3 regions of the Photobacterium swingsii genome follow, and region 2 is predicted to be linked to each of the others. Evidence: predicted binding sites of a transcription regulator. Region 2 holds the regulator's gene; each other region holds the start of a gene.
What was found. The regulator PurR, encoded in region 2, represses purine synthesis genes. The targets are predictions, from matches to a motif close to TNANGNAAACGTTTNCNTNA.
Positions count from the first base shown of each region.

Region 1: a site for PurR is predicted at 2,528-2,547, ahead of OCU77_RS03655 (uracil-xanthine permease family protein). Genes of this name have one in related genera too.
Region 3: a site for PurR is predicted at 2,023-2,042, ahead of OCU77_RS13100 (NCS2 family permease). Genes of this name have one in related genera too.

Region 1 is NZ_AP024852.1:747,336-751,604, reverse strand. Features, by position in the region: gene wrbA (NAD(P)H:quinone oxidoreductase) at 1-414, shown strand, start outside; gene OCU77_RS03665 (DUF2069 domain-containing protein) at 501-926, shown strand; gene OCU77_RS03660 (DUF2066 domain-containing protein) at 1,020-2,279, opposite strand; gene OCU77_RS03655 (uracil-xanthine permease family protein) at 2,608-3,858, shown strand; gene upp (uracil phosphoribosyltransferase) at 3,994-4,269, opposite strand, start outside.
Region 2 is NZ_AP024852.1:2,179,953-2,184,221, forward strand. Features, by position in the region: gene OCU77_RS10130 (FecCD family ABC transporter permease) at 1-675, shown strand, start outside; gene OCU77_RS10135 (heme ABC transporter ATP-binding protein) at 675-1,478, shown strand; gene purR (HTH-type transcriptional repressor PurR) at 1,805-2,809, shown strand; cyclic di-GMP riboswitch class I at 3,087-3,191, shown strand; gene OCU77_RS10145 (TfoX/Sxy family DNA transformation protein) at 3,318-3,908, shown strand; gene OCU77_RS10150 (hypothetical protein) at 4,230-4,269, shown strand, end outside.
Region 3 is NZ_AP024852.1:2,885,274-2,889,542, reverse strand. Features, by position in the region: gene OCU77_RS13105 (aminoacyl-histidine dipeptidase) at 1-777, opposite strand, end outside; gene OCU77_RS13100 (NCS2 family permease) at 2,126-3,415, shown strand; gene gpt (xanthine phosphoribosyltransferase) at 3,462-3,920, shown strand; gene frsA (esterase FrsA) at 4,169-4,269, shown strand, end outside.

The DNA.
Region 1 (4,269 bases), 1.4 Mb from region 2:
GATCCTTGGGTTAGCCAACAAGACCTACAGACATGTTGTGGGTTGGCATTAGGTAGCCCAGTGCGTTTCGGTAATATGGCAGCACCGCTCAAACACTTTATTGATTCCACCAGCGCCCAATGGCTATCAGGTACCCTAATAGGGAAACCTGCGAGTCTCTTTACGTCATCATCGTCAATGCATGGCGGTCAAGAGACCACCTTGCAATCCATGATGTTGCCATTACTTCATCACGGCATGCTCGTCCTTGGTATTCCGTATTCGGAACCGCAACTGCACACCACAGAGCATGGTGGTACACCCTATGGCGCTTCTCACTTGAACCTGGGGGCTGGATTACATCAAGATGAAATGTCATTGGCACAAGCGTTAGGCAAACGTCTGGCACAAACGGCGAAGAAACTCGCGGAATAAGTACGTGGTGAGCTCAGTCAATATACCGACTTCACAAGCGACTTTAGCAACAAAACGGATCATCGAGATTAACAAGGAAGGTGTTCATGATCGCAATGCAACCCTTAACTCAAAACCTACGTTACTTTGCGCTAACCAGCAACCTGAGCTTATTGCTATGGGTGGCGCTATGGCAAGGTGTCATTTCGCCACACCCTCATCTTAATAACATCGTTATTATGATTATGTGGGTATTCCCGCTGCTATTGCCATTAAAGGGAATACTAGAAGCGAAACCTTATACCCATGCATGGGCAAATTTCATTTTGATGTTTTATTTTCTGCATGCACTGACCATTCTATGGGTGGAACCTGCAGAGCGCTGGCTCGCCGCCGTTGAGCTTGTGATTACATCTTGTGCCTTTGTTGGCAATATCATTTTTGCTCGCCAACGCGGCCGAGAGCTAGGCACAAAACTGCCGCGCCTGTCGCAAGTTGAAAAAGAAGAGCGAGCAAGGCATCAAGACAAGTAACATCTACATCCACACAAAATAAAACGGCTGCATCATAAATGCAGCCGTTTCTTTTAAAGGTTCTCTAATTCAATACACGTGCAGCACTAATGATTATGGCTGCCAATAAAACTGATTGTCTGCCGATACGCTTGATGGCACCACCTCAGAGCGTGTTGGCAGAGCGATATCGCTTTGCGCAGGTATGACCGCTGCTGGCGAATTTGTACCATCACCCACAATCACAGTATTGGTAGTGACATCTTCATTTGAACGCGTCACATCTAGATTGTCGCTGCTTCCACTTGCATCCATATCATTACCAGCCAAAGCCTGACCTGTGTAACTCCCCTCAGAAACCTGACTAATACGACGATCTAACAAAAGTTCGCGTTTGAAGGCCTCTTCTGTTGTCAGTAAGTTCACACCAAATAACACCTGATCAGCATGTAGACGCTGTACATCCACCGACGCAACAGAGCTCAAGCTTGTTAGCATACGTTCAAGCGTGAAAAAGTCTTCTGTTGTCTGAATGTTAGCAACACTAATGCTAAATAAACCTCGGCTTTCTCCGCCAAGCTGCACTGCGTATTTTGCCGCGAGTTGATCCGCAATTTGATTAACCATATCACGAGTAGCAGCGACTAACTCTCCGCTTACCTGGCCTTCCTTTGGCACCACTTGTGATGCAACTAAACGATCGGCCGACTGCTCAAAAAGCTGCCAAGATAATGAAACATTACTACCATCTTCACGAGCACGAACAATCAAAATGGCTTCAGGGTTATAACGCAAACTTGCATTGGCAACAGGTTCTACGAAACCACCCCATAAATCAGGCACGCTCACTGCGGTAATATCTTCAAAATCACCAATAGGCATTAAGATAGGCACACCACGTTGATTCGCCGCAGCATTCATTTCTGTTTGCAGCGGGTTGCTCGATTGATCCCACACAATTTCACGTTCACGGTTATTTTCTTTCACTAACCACACCAACACAGCTGGGCGCTGATCGCTCCATAACGTTGCGTTAGCTTGAGTTAATAAATTATGAACTTGCACGCGATCGAACGTCATGTCTAAAGTCTGCTGACCATTCAGTGAGCCAACACCGAATTGGCTGATGTATTGGCTAGAATTCGTTAGTGCCTTACGAATGACCTCATTGTCGACGACTTTACTTTGACCAGACACCTTCACCAGCACCTGCTCTAAGCCTTGCTGACGAGCGGTTTGTTCCGATTGCTTATCAGTGTCAGGAAGTACAACCTGAGCCTGATACAAGTTATTCACTGTGGCAGCATTCAAAGGCAACGCCAATAACGCCAACATAAAAAAAGCAAAACGCAGCATAGAAAACTCATTCATCATCTAGATATGTTCCGATCATAAGGTGATTTGCCTATCAGCAGCAACCTCTTAGCCCCGATATCGTGACAGATTTTAGTCAATCTTCATGTTTTTATACCTTTACGTCTTAATAACAGGCTTCTATAGGAAAAAAGTACGCTATCACCACAAAACCAAAGTGAAATATTGCATCGCTTACAGGAATTAGTGATACCTCGTACAAAAGGGATTAATCCACATCAGTGATAGAAAAAACTCTATTTCAAAGCATAGGTAATCGTTTGCTGCTGTGATAGGATTGCGCGATTTTATTTTTAGAAAACCAAATTTAGACAAGGTGGGTGAAAAAATGATGCAGGTACTCCAAGGCGCACAAATGTTATTTGTCGCATTCGGTGCATTAGTGCTGGTTCCGTTACTGACTGGCCTCGACCCCAATGTCGCCCTATTTGGTGCGGGTATAGGTACCCTTCTTTTCCAAGTGATCACCAAACGCTCTGTTCCTATCTTCCTCGCTTCATCTTTCGCTTTTATTGCTCCTATTATGTACGGCATCCAAACTTGGGGTGTGGCTAGCACCATGGGTGGCCTTATGATGGCGGGTATCGTATACGTCTTGATGGGCGCGGTGATTAAGGTACGCGGTGTAGGTATCATCCATAAATTGCTACCTCCTGTTGTCGTTGGCCCTGTGATCATGGTGATAGGTTTAGGCCTAGCACCTGCTGCAGTCAACATGGCGGTGGGTAAAAGTGGAGACGGCGGTATTCAACTGGTAAACGGTGACGCTGCCATTTGGATTTCAGCAGCTTCTCTATTAACCACGATTGCATTCAGTGTTTTCGCAAAAGGCTTCTTTAAGCTAGTACCTATCATGGCGGGTGTCGTGGCTGGTTATTGTGTGAGCCTAGGGTTTGGTGTTGTCGACTTCACACCTGTTACACAGGCAAGTTGGTTAGCGATGCCTAACTTCACTTTCCCTGAGTTCAATATCAATGCCGTGCTATTTATGATCCCTGTTGCGATTGCACCTGCGGTAGAGCACGTCGGGGATATGCTGGCCATTTCAAACGTTACTGGTAAAGACTACCTGAAAAAGCCGGGCCTACACCGCACAATGGCAGGCGACGGAATCGCAACCATTGCAGCATCTATGTTTGGCGCGCCACCAAATACTACATACTCAGAAGTTACGGGCGCAGTAATGCTAACCAAAGCCTTTAACCCTATCATCATGACATGGGCAGCCGTAACGGCACTGGTACTGGCGTTTGTGGGTAAACTTGGCGCAGTACTACAAACTATCCCCGTTCCTGTAATGGGCGGCATCATGATTCTACTGTTTGGTTCAATTGCTACCGTCGGCTTAAACACACTGATTAAAAACCAAGTTGATCTTCATAAAGCACGTAACCTAGTGATTGTGGCCGTCACCTTAGTATTTGGTATTGGCGGTATGGCTTTTGGTATCGGCGAATTCAGCCTTCAAGGTGTAAGTTTGTGCGGTATTGTCGCTATCTTGCTTAACCTTGTGTTACCCAACGATCTCGGTGAATCACACGTTGTTGATAATGCACAAATTGATAGCATTGAAAAATAACTGCTATTAACAAGCATAAAAACGGCAACCAAGATGGTTGCCGTTTTTTATCTAAGCCAAACTAATCGCTTAAATGACAAGATCAAAAAAGCCGAACCTAAGTTCGGCTTTTCATTATTTATAAATCAATTCGGCTTATTTAGTACCGAAGATTTTATCACCTGCATCACCAAGACCTGGAACGATGTAACCTTTATCGTTTAGCTTCTCATCGATTGCAGCGGTGTAAAGTTCAACATCAGGGTGCGCTTTTTCTAGTGCAGCAATACCTTCAGGCGCAGCAACAAGTACTAGTACTTTGAATGATTTACAGCCTTTCTCTTTAAGAAGATCCAGTGTTGCAATCATAGAACCGCCAGTTGCCAGCATAGGGTCAACAACCAGTGCGATACGCTCATCAATGTTAGATGC
Region 2 (4,269 bases):
CCTATTCTGCTCACGTTAGGCACTGTGCCTATCATGGCATTTCTTGGGGGCGCAGTAAGTACTTGGCTGGTTTATACACTTGGCACAGACAAAAATGGCACATCCGTGACCATCATGCTGCTAGCCGGTGTAGCTATCGGAGCCTTATCAGGCGCCGCTTTAGGCCTAATGAATTACTTTGCAGATGATCAAGCATTACGCGACCTATCGTTATGGACCATGGGCTCATTAGCTGGTGCAACATGGCCAGGCATTGCCTTAGCCTTTACAACCTTAGGCATTCTAATGTGGGTCTTCGATCGTCAAGCAAATGCCTTAAATGCCTTTTTACTTGGTGAAGCAGAGGCCAAACACATGGGTGTTAATGTGCAGGCGCTCAAGCGTAGCTTAATTTTGCTCTGTGCTGCAGGTGTTGGTGTCTGCGTATCCCTCACTGGTGTTATTGGATTTGTCGGCCTAATCATTCCACACTTAGGCCGCATGCTTTCAGGCCCTAACCATAAAACATTGCTACCTCTATCGGCGTTATTGGGTGCTTTGATTTTATTAGTTGCAGATATGATTGCCCGCGTTATAGCCGCCCCTGCCGAACTGCCTGTCGGCATCATTACCGCTATTTTAGGTGCGCCATTCTTCATTATGTTATTGGTTAAACAAAAAGGACGCCTGTCATGATGGCTGGTTTTTCATCTTCTCGATTTCAATCCCAGGATAAGATCGCAATTGCAGCAAAAGGATTGCATTTAGGCCTAGGCGGCAAGACCTTACTTGATAACTTTGATATAGAAATCAAACATGGTGAAGTCACGGCGTTACTTGGTCCAAATGGCGCTGGGAAGAGTACGTTACTAAAAGTGCTTTGTGGTGAATTAGATGCAGGTGGTGACATTAGCATTCAGGGGAAAACCCATGCTCAGTGGTCAGCGAAAGAATTGGCGAAGTATTTAGCTGTTTTACCACAGCACAGTAGTTTAAGTTTTGCTTTTACTGCCCAAGAAGTGGCTGAATTAGGCGCTTTACCGCTGGATCTCACTCGCGCACAGGCCAGCAAAACAGCGGCCAGTATGATGGAAAAGACAGAGGTGACGGCCCTATCAAACCGTCTATATCCCTCGCTATCTGGTGGCGAGAAGCAACGGGTCCATTTTGCTCGCGTACTTACCCAGCTTAGCGAAGCCAAGGAAAATGCAATTTTGATGCTCGATGAACCAACGTCAGCACTCGATTTAGCGCATCAACATAAAACATTGCAGCTTGCGCAAAGCATGGCAAAAGAAGGGGCTGCCGTTATCATTGTTTTGCATGATCTTAATCTTGCGGCACAATATGCCGACCGTTTGGTGATAGTGAACGAGGGAAAAATACAAGCTGATGGTGATGCTTGGCAGGCACTTGAGCCTAAAAATATTGAACGTGTTTACGGTTGGCCAGTAACCATCACTGAGCATCCAAGCTTACAACACCCGATAATTCTATAGCGTCTGGTTATGTAATCTCTATAATGCACACATAAATGCATACTGATGCATCAAATTTTACTCAGTTTACATTGTTTATGTTGATGTTTATCAAGTATTGCCATCTTGAGAGACAGAAACGTTGCACTGTGCGCTACACTCAGTAAAATGTGAACGCAAGCGATTAACAATGTAACGCTACCGAATCCATAAAAGCCGCTCATCTGAGAAGCGGCTTTTAACGTTTATACAAGGTCTCAAGCAGCACGTAGCACTCAATATGCAAGAGTAAGCACAGTGCTTGGCTTAGAAAGATCCTCTTTATTCCAATTATTAGAAGAATAAATATGGCAACGATTAAAGATGTTGCACGTATGGCTGGTGTTTCAACAACAACAGTCTCTCACGTGATAAATAAAACACGCTTCGTCGCAGAAGCAACGCAAAAGAAAGTGTTAACGGCTGTTGATGAACTTAACTACGCCCCAAGTGCTGTTGCTCGCAGCCTGAAATGTAACACTACGCGCACTATTGGTATGTTGGTGACTAAATCAACCAACCCCTTCTTCGCCGAAGTTGTACATGGTGTTGAAGAATACTGCTACAAAGAAGGCTATACCCTCATTCTGTGTAACACAGAAGGTAACCTTTCTAAGCAGCGCGATTACCTACGCATGCTAGCAGAAAAGCGCGTTGATGGCTTAATGGTGATGTGTTCAGACCTCGATCAACGTCTGTTAGATTTGCTAGAGCGTCAAAACGATCTACCTATGGTAGTGATGGACTGGGGTCCAGAAAGCCCACACACGGATAAAATCCAAGATAACGCAGCAATTGGTGGCTATGTTGCTATCAAACACTTTATTGAGAATGGCCATACCAAAATCGGTTGCCTATCTGGACACAATGAGAAGTCAACCTGTCGTGAGCGTCTAAAAGGCTTCCAAAAGGCCATGGACGAAGCAAATCTATCAGTGAATGAAGATTGGGTCATCGAAGGTGACTTCGAATGTGAAACGGCCGTTAAAGCCGCAGAACAGTTCATCGCAATGAAAGAACGTCCGACTGCTATATTCTGTTTTAATGACATTATGGCAATGGCGATGATCAGTACTTTTGTTCAACATGGAATTCGTGTTCCTGAAGATATCTCGATTATTGGTTACGATAATATCGAACTCGCGCCTTTCTTCTCGCCTCCATTAACAACAATCCACCAGCCTAAACGCCGTTTAGGCAAAACTGCGATTGAAATCTTAATGGAGCGTGTGAAAGACAAAAAACACGAAAACCGCATTTTCGAAATGTCGCCTGAATTAGTAGTGCGTAAATCCGTTCATAAACTGAATTAATTATTCGCTTTACGCATAAAAATTGAATAGCCGACGGTATCTAACCGTCGGCTTTTTTTTGCGTTAACATGCGGTTAAATCTTCCTTTTTTACATAAATATTTAATATGTAACAATAATATTACTTTTGAATTTCAAATAAATATCTTTCATTTGCTAAGATATTCATTTCATTCCTGAATATTCTCTCTCCACAGAACAGTAATAATTGAAGCAATATCACATTTCACCCAGCCCAGGGTAAACGCTTTTCTGCTATTTACGATATGCTTATTACGTCACGAACAGGGCAAACCATTTGAAAAAGTGGGACGCAAAGCTTCCGGCCTAACAGAGTGTTATTCGATAAACATTAACACTTTCAAGGTAGCGGGGTTACCGATGGATTTAACGCAAAACCTGCTTTTGGGTTTGACATGCTTTTGACATACATTAAGTGTGCTTTGCTAACCTAAACTCCTCGCTTATATGTTAGGTGACTCCCAAGATTTATTTCACCGAGAAGTCGCATGGATAAACCAATACTTAAAGACACCCTAAAATTATTCGATTGTTTTGGCAGTGTTAAATCACGATCAATGTTTGGCGGTTTTGGCATTTTTGCAGGCGAAACAATGTTTGCTCTGGTGGTAAAAAACAAATTACACCTCCGCGCTAATGCAAAAAACATTGAAGTATTTAAAGAAGCCAATCTATCACCTTATGTTTACGAGAAACGCGGTTTTCCCGTAGTAACTAAACATTTTGCTATTCCTGATATCTGGTGGAATACACCAGAAATGATTATTGAATACGCACAAGGCTCACTAGAAGGTGCGAAGAACGACAAAGAAACAAAAAGCAAAATTGGCCCATCTCGCATTAAAGATTTGCCAAATTTACGATTAGCCAATGAGCGCATGCTAAAAAAAGTGGGTATTGATACTGTCGAGAAGCTTGTTGAGGTCGGCGCTATCGACGCATACAAAGCATTACTCGATACGCATGATAATAATCTCAACATTGAGTTGCTTTGGGCTTTAGAAGGCGCGATCAGCGGCAGACACTGGTCTGTAATCAGTGAAACCAGACGTGGTGAATTGTTAGGTTTGTTACCCTAGGGAGTCGGGTGAACAACGACACTTTTGCTACAATAAGAACGAGGCTGATGCCTCGTTTTTTGTTGCTTTAGCCCACCCAATGTCAGGATTACGTCAAAGATTGACTCTACTCACAAATACTGTTCACAAAAGCATCAGTTAACTTTTAATCCCCCCCTAAATAAGTAAAATAACCGCTGCTGGCGGTGTGAAAACCGTCAATTTTTTGTTTTCAACTACTTATGGTAACTGTTGCAGTTAAATCGACGTCAATAATATGTCGTCACTATAGCGACCATAACTAACTTGCGGTCTTTGAGATTGCTAAAAAGTGAGGCCAGTATGCTCTGTTCAAAGCCTTTTCCTGGGCAAGCAGACCACA
Region 3 (4,269 bases), 710 kb from region 2:
AGGAATGGCGTTGCGAAGGCTACCGCCCGTGAAAGAAGCAAGGCGAAGGCCTAGTTCTTCAGCGTGAGAGAATAGGAAGCGACCCAGTAATTTATTTGCGTTACCACGGCCAGTGTGAATATCACAACCAGAGTGGCCGCCTTTAAGGCCTTTAAGAACCAGCTTCACAGCTTGATGATCGGCAGGGGCGTCTTCACGTGTAATGTCGACAGTGATAGAGCCGTCAACACCGCCGGCACAACCCATGTACACTTCGCCTTCTTGCTCTGAATCGGTATTTAGTAGGATATCGCCTTCTAACCAACCTTCTTTCAGACCAAATGCACCTGTCATGCCTGCTTCTTCATCAATCGTAAGCAGAACTTCCAATGGGCCGTGTTCAACATCTTTTGAAGCTAATACAGCAAGACATGCAGCCATGCCCATACCGTTGTCGGCGCCTAGTGTTGTGCCTTTTGCTGTAACCCATTTGCCATCAATGAATGGCTGGATAGGGTCTTGTAAGAAATCGTGATCAGTATCTTCGTTCTTTTGTGGAACCATATCGATGTGAGCTTGAAGCACAACGCCTTTACGATCTTCCATACCAGCTGTTGCAGGCTTCTTGATGAATACGTTGCCTACATCATCACGGCGAACTTCAAGGCCTTCGCCTTGTGCGAATTGGATGATGTGTTGAGCAAGTTGCTCTTCATGCTTTGATGGGTGAGGAATAGAACAGATTTGATCGAAGAATTGCCACACAGGTTGTGGTGACAGTTGGCTGATTTCAGACACAGGAGTCTCCCTTTGAATATCAGTAGTGACATCTTAACGAGCTAGTCGATCTATAAGGTTGTCACTGAATTCACTAGATGAATATCTATTAATAAGCCGTCTTTTGTAGCACAACTTACTACCCAAGTGCATTCAAGGATACCACTGTGGATGTAGGGGGAACAGGGAAATATACCCCTAGTAAAGTCAGGATAAGAGGTAGGGCACGTTACAAAGCGAAGAGGAGCTTTAGAGTCAGCTATTAAAGAGGTAATGCTGCAACCTACGTCATTTTTAGACCATTACACTAGATGGAGCACAATATACCTTTTATGAATGCTCTATTGATATAAAAAACGTTATTTGGTGGCTTATATTCCAAATAGTGATTACTAAGCTTGTTGCTTATCTATGTTTGGTAATTAAATTACATTTATAGCAGTTAAAACCAAATCAAAGAGAAAAAGTGTGATCCAGTTAAAGAAAATGCTTGTAAGTAAATTACGATTTGGTTATAGTTTCTGCATCTCTTGAAGAGACGACAACGACACACTAACTGTTCAGGATGAACCCGAGATATCGCCTCCAAGGAACCGAGATTAAGTGTACCAGTGACGGTTATTGCTCCAGGGAATTGAGCCATGCTAACTGTGCATGTGTTTGGATAACTTATGAAAAGGTGATTTAAAATGAAAGTTTTTGACTCTATTGCAACATATTGGAATAACCGCTCTGTTTACACTGCGAACTTCCAATACCCGAGCTACTTCGGTTACTAATTTTCAGAAAATAGTGAGTGATGAACACTATTTTCTTCGAACAGTATTGTTCACCCCCCCCCTTATTTAAGAATTTAAAATAGCGTTATGGCGTTATTTGCAACATTCTATCGCCACCCCACTTTGGGGTGGCGTTTTTTTATCTTCCAAGCTTTCTGTGGTATTGCTCCTCATTATAAAACCAATCTCGTATATATCAGCTGGAATTGATTGGCGTTTGTATATTGTATTCGATTACATTATTCATAAAGGCCCATATTAATGACTGATCTTGATGAAATATTTGTTAATGAGAAGTAGATAATTTTCAAAGTGATTAATTAACGCACAACATTAATGTTATTAAGTTTATGATTTTAAACAGTAAAATTATTAGCTCTAATTGTTTGGTGAGTTTTTTGTTCACTTGGCGATAAATTACAGCATTCTGCATCTCATTACTGGATCTTCATAGGGTAGCGGCATATAATTGCGCCCCTAAACCCGAAATAGCAAACGTTTACCTAATCGTTTACCTAACGTTTATGCCAACGCTTGTTGATGAATTTACCTTTATAACTGCTGCGTAAATCTCCAAGGAATCGAGAGCAATGCTTGAGAAACTATTTAAACTAAAAGAACACGGTACTGACGTTCGCACTGAAATGTTAGCTGGTTTAACGACCTTCCTGACTATGGCGTATATCATCTTTGTTAACCCAACGATGTTATCGCAAACTGGTATGGATCACGGTGCTGTTTTTGTTGCGACTTGTTTAGCGGCAATGATTGGTTGTTTCATTATGGGCTTTGTTGCTAACTACCCAGTCGCTCAAGCACCTGGTATGGGCCTTAACGCCTTCTTTACTTATAGTGTTGTATTAGGCATGGGGCATACATGGCAGGTCGCGCTTGCAGCGGTATTCCTGTCGGGTCTATGTTTTATCGTATTGAGCGTGCTAAAAGTGCGTGAATGGATCATTAACGCGATTCCATTATCATTGCGTACAGGTATCTCAGCAGGTATTGGTTTATTCCTTGCGTTTATCGCACTGCAGAATTCAGGCATTGTGGTGGGTAACCCTGCGACCTTGGTGCATGTGGGTGACTTAACTAGTTTACCAGCGGCATTAGCAGCATTAGGTTTTTTCTTAACGATTGCCTTGGTGCATCGTGGTTATAAAGCCGCAGTACTGATGGCGATTCTTGCGGTAACATTGCTGGGTATTTTGTTTGGTGATGTGACTTATGGTGGGGTGGTGTCAATGCCACCAAGTATTGCACCGACTTTCTTGCAACTTGATTTTTCAGGTGCAATGGAAGTGGGCTTGATTTCAATTGTCTTCGCTTTCCTCTTTGTTGACCTGTTTGATACAGCAGGCACACTAGTTGGCGTTGCAACGAAAGCAAATTTAATTGGTGAAGATGGCAAACTGCCGCGTCTTAACCGCGCACTATTGGCGGATAGTACAGCAACTTCTGTTGGTGCATTATTAGGTACATCAAATACTACGTCATTTGTTGAAAGTGTGTCGGGTGTGGCAGTTGGCGGTCGAACCGGTCTTACTGCTGTGACGGTTGGTGTATTATTCTTCTGCGCATTGTTTTTTGCCCCATTGGCGGGTATGGTGCCAGCCTATGCAACGGCAGGTGCACTATTTTATGTTGCCATTCTAATGATGTCTGGCTTAGTAAGTGTTGATTGGCGCGATTTAACAGAAGCTGCGCCAGTTGTTGTGGTGTGTTTATTAATGCCACTGACTTACTCTATTGCAGAAGGTATTGGCCTTGGCTTCATCACTTACGCAGTTGTAAAATTGATGAGTGGTAAAGGGCGCGAAGTAAATGCAAGCGTTTGGGTTATTGCCACGCTATTTCTTGCTAAAATTATTTTTCTATAACACAGGTTAACAGTGAAAAGTTTCGCTGATTAGAGGTTCATCGGATATGAGTAATAAGTTCGTCATTACATGGGACAACATGCAAATGTACACACGTCAGCTAGCAGAAAAATTGCTACCAGCTGATCAGTGGAAAGGTATTATTGCAGTTAGCCGTGGTGGTTTGGTTCCTGCGGCAATCCTAGCGCGTGAGCTTAACATTCGTCACGTTGATACCGTATGTATCTCAAGCTATGACCACGATCACCAGCGTGAAATGAAAGTACTAAAACAAGCAGACGGCGACGGTGAAGGTTTCATCGTGATCGATGACCTTGTGGATACTGGCGGCACTGCTGAAATGATCCGCTCTATGTACCCAAAAGCGAAGTTTGTTACAGTTTGTGCTAAGCCTGCTGGTAAGCACCTTATTGATGACTACGTGGTTGATATTGCTCAAGATACATGGATCGAACAACCATGGGATATGGCTGTAACTTTCGTTGAGCCGATCTCAAAGAAATAATCCGCTATAGCTACAAAGACCGATTTGAGAGAGACGCCACGGCGTCTCTTTTTTTATCTGGAGTTTGTGGTTTGCTCTCCATCAAGAATACCCGTAAAAGCCAGCAGTGATGAGTGTTATACTTGGCGTAGTCGGTATATATTATCCCTCAGGTACTATTTCTCGGTAATGACTGCTTTTAAGGACTTGTGTTCACAACAAGCGCCCCGTTTTTTATCGTTATTATCGTTGTTGCTATGGAGAACACCGTGTCTGAACCATCAAAGTCGAATTTATCCGAAAAGTTGTTTGCACCTCGTCAGACATCCAAAGAAACCTCAAGTTTAGTCCGTATTGCGCATGCACAAGC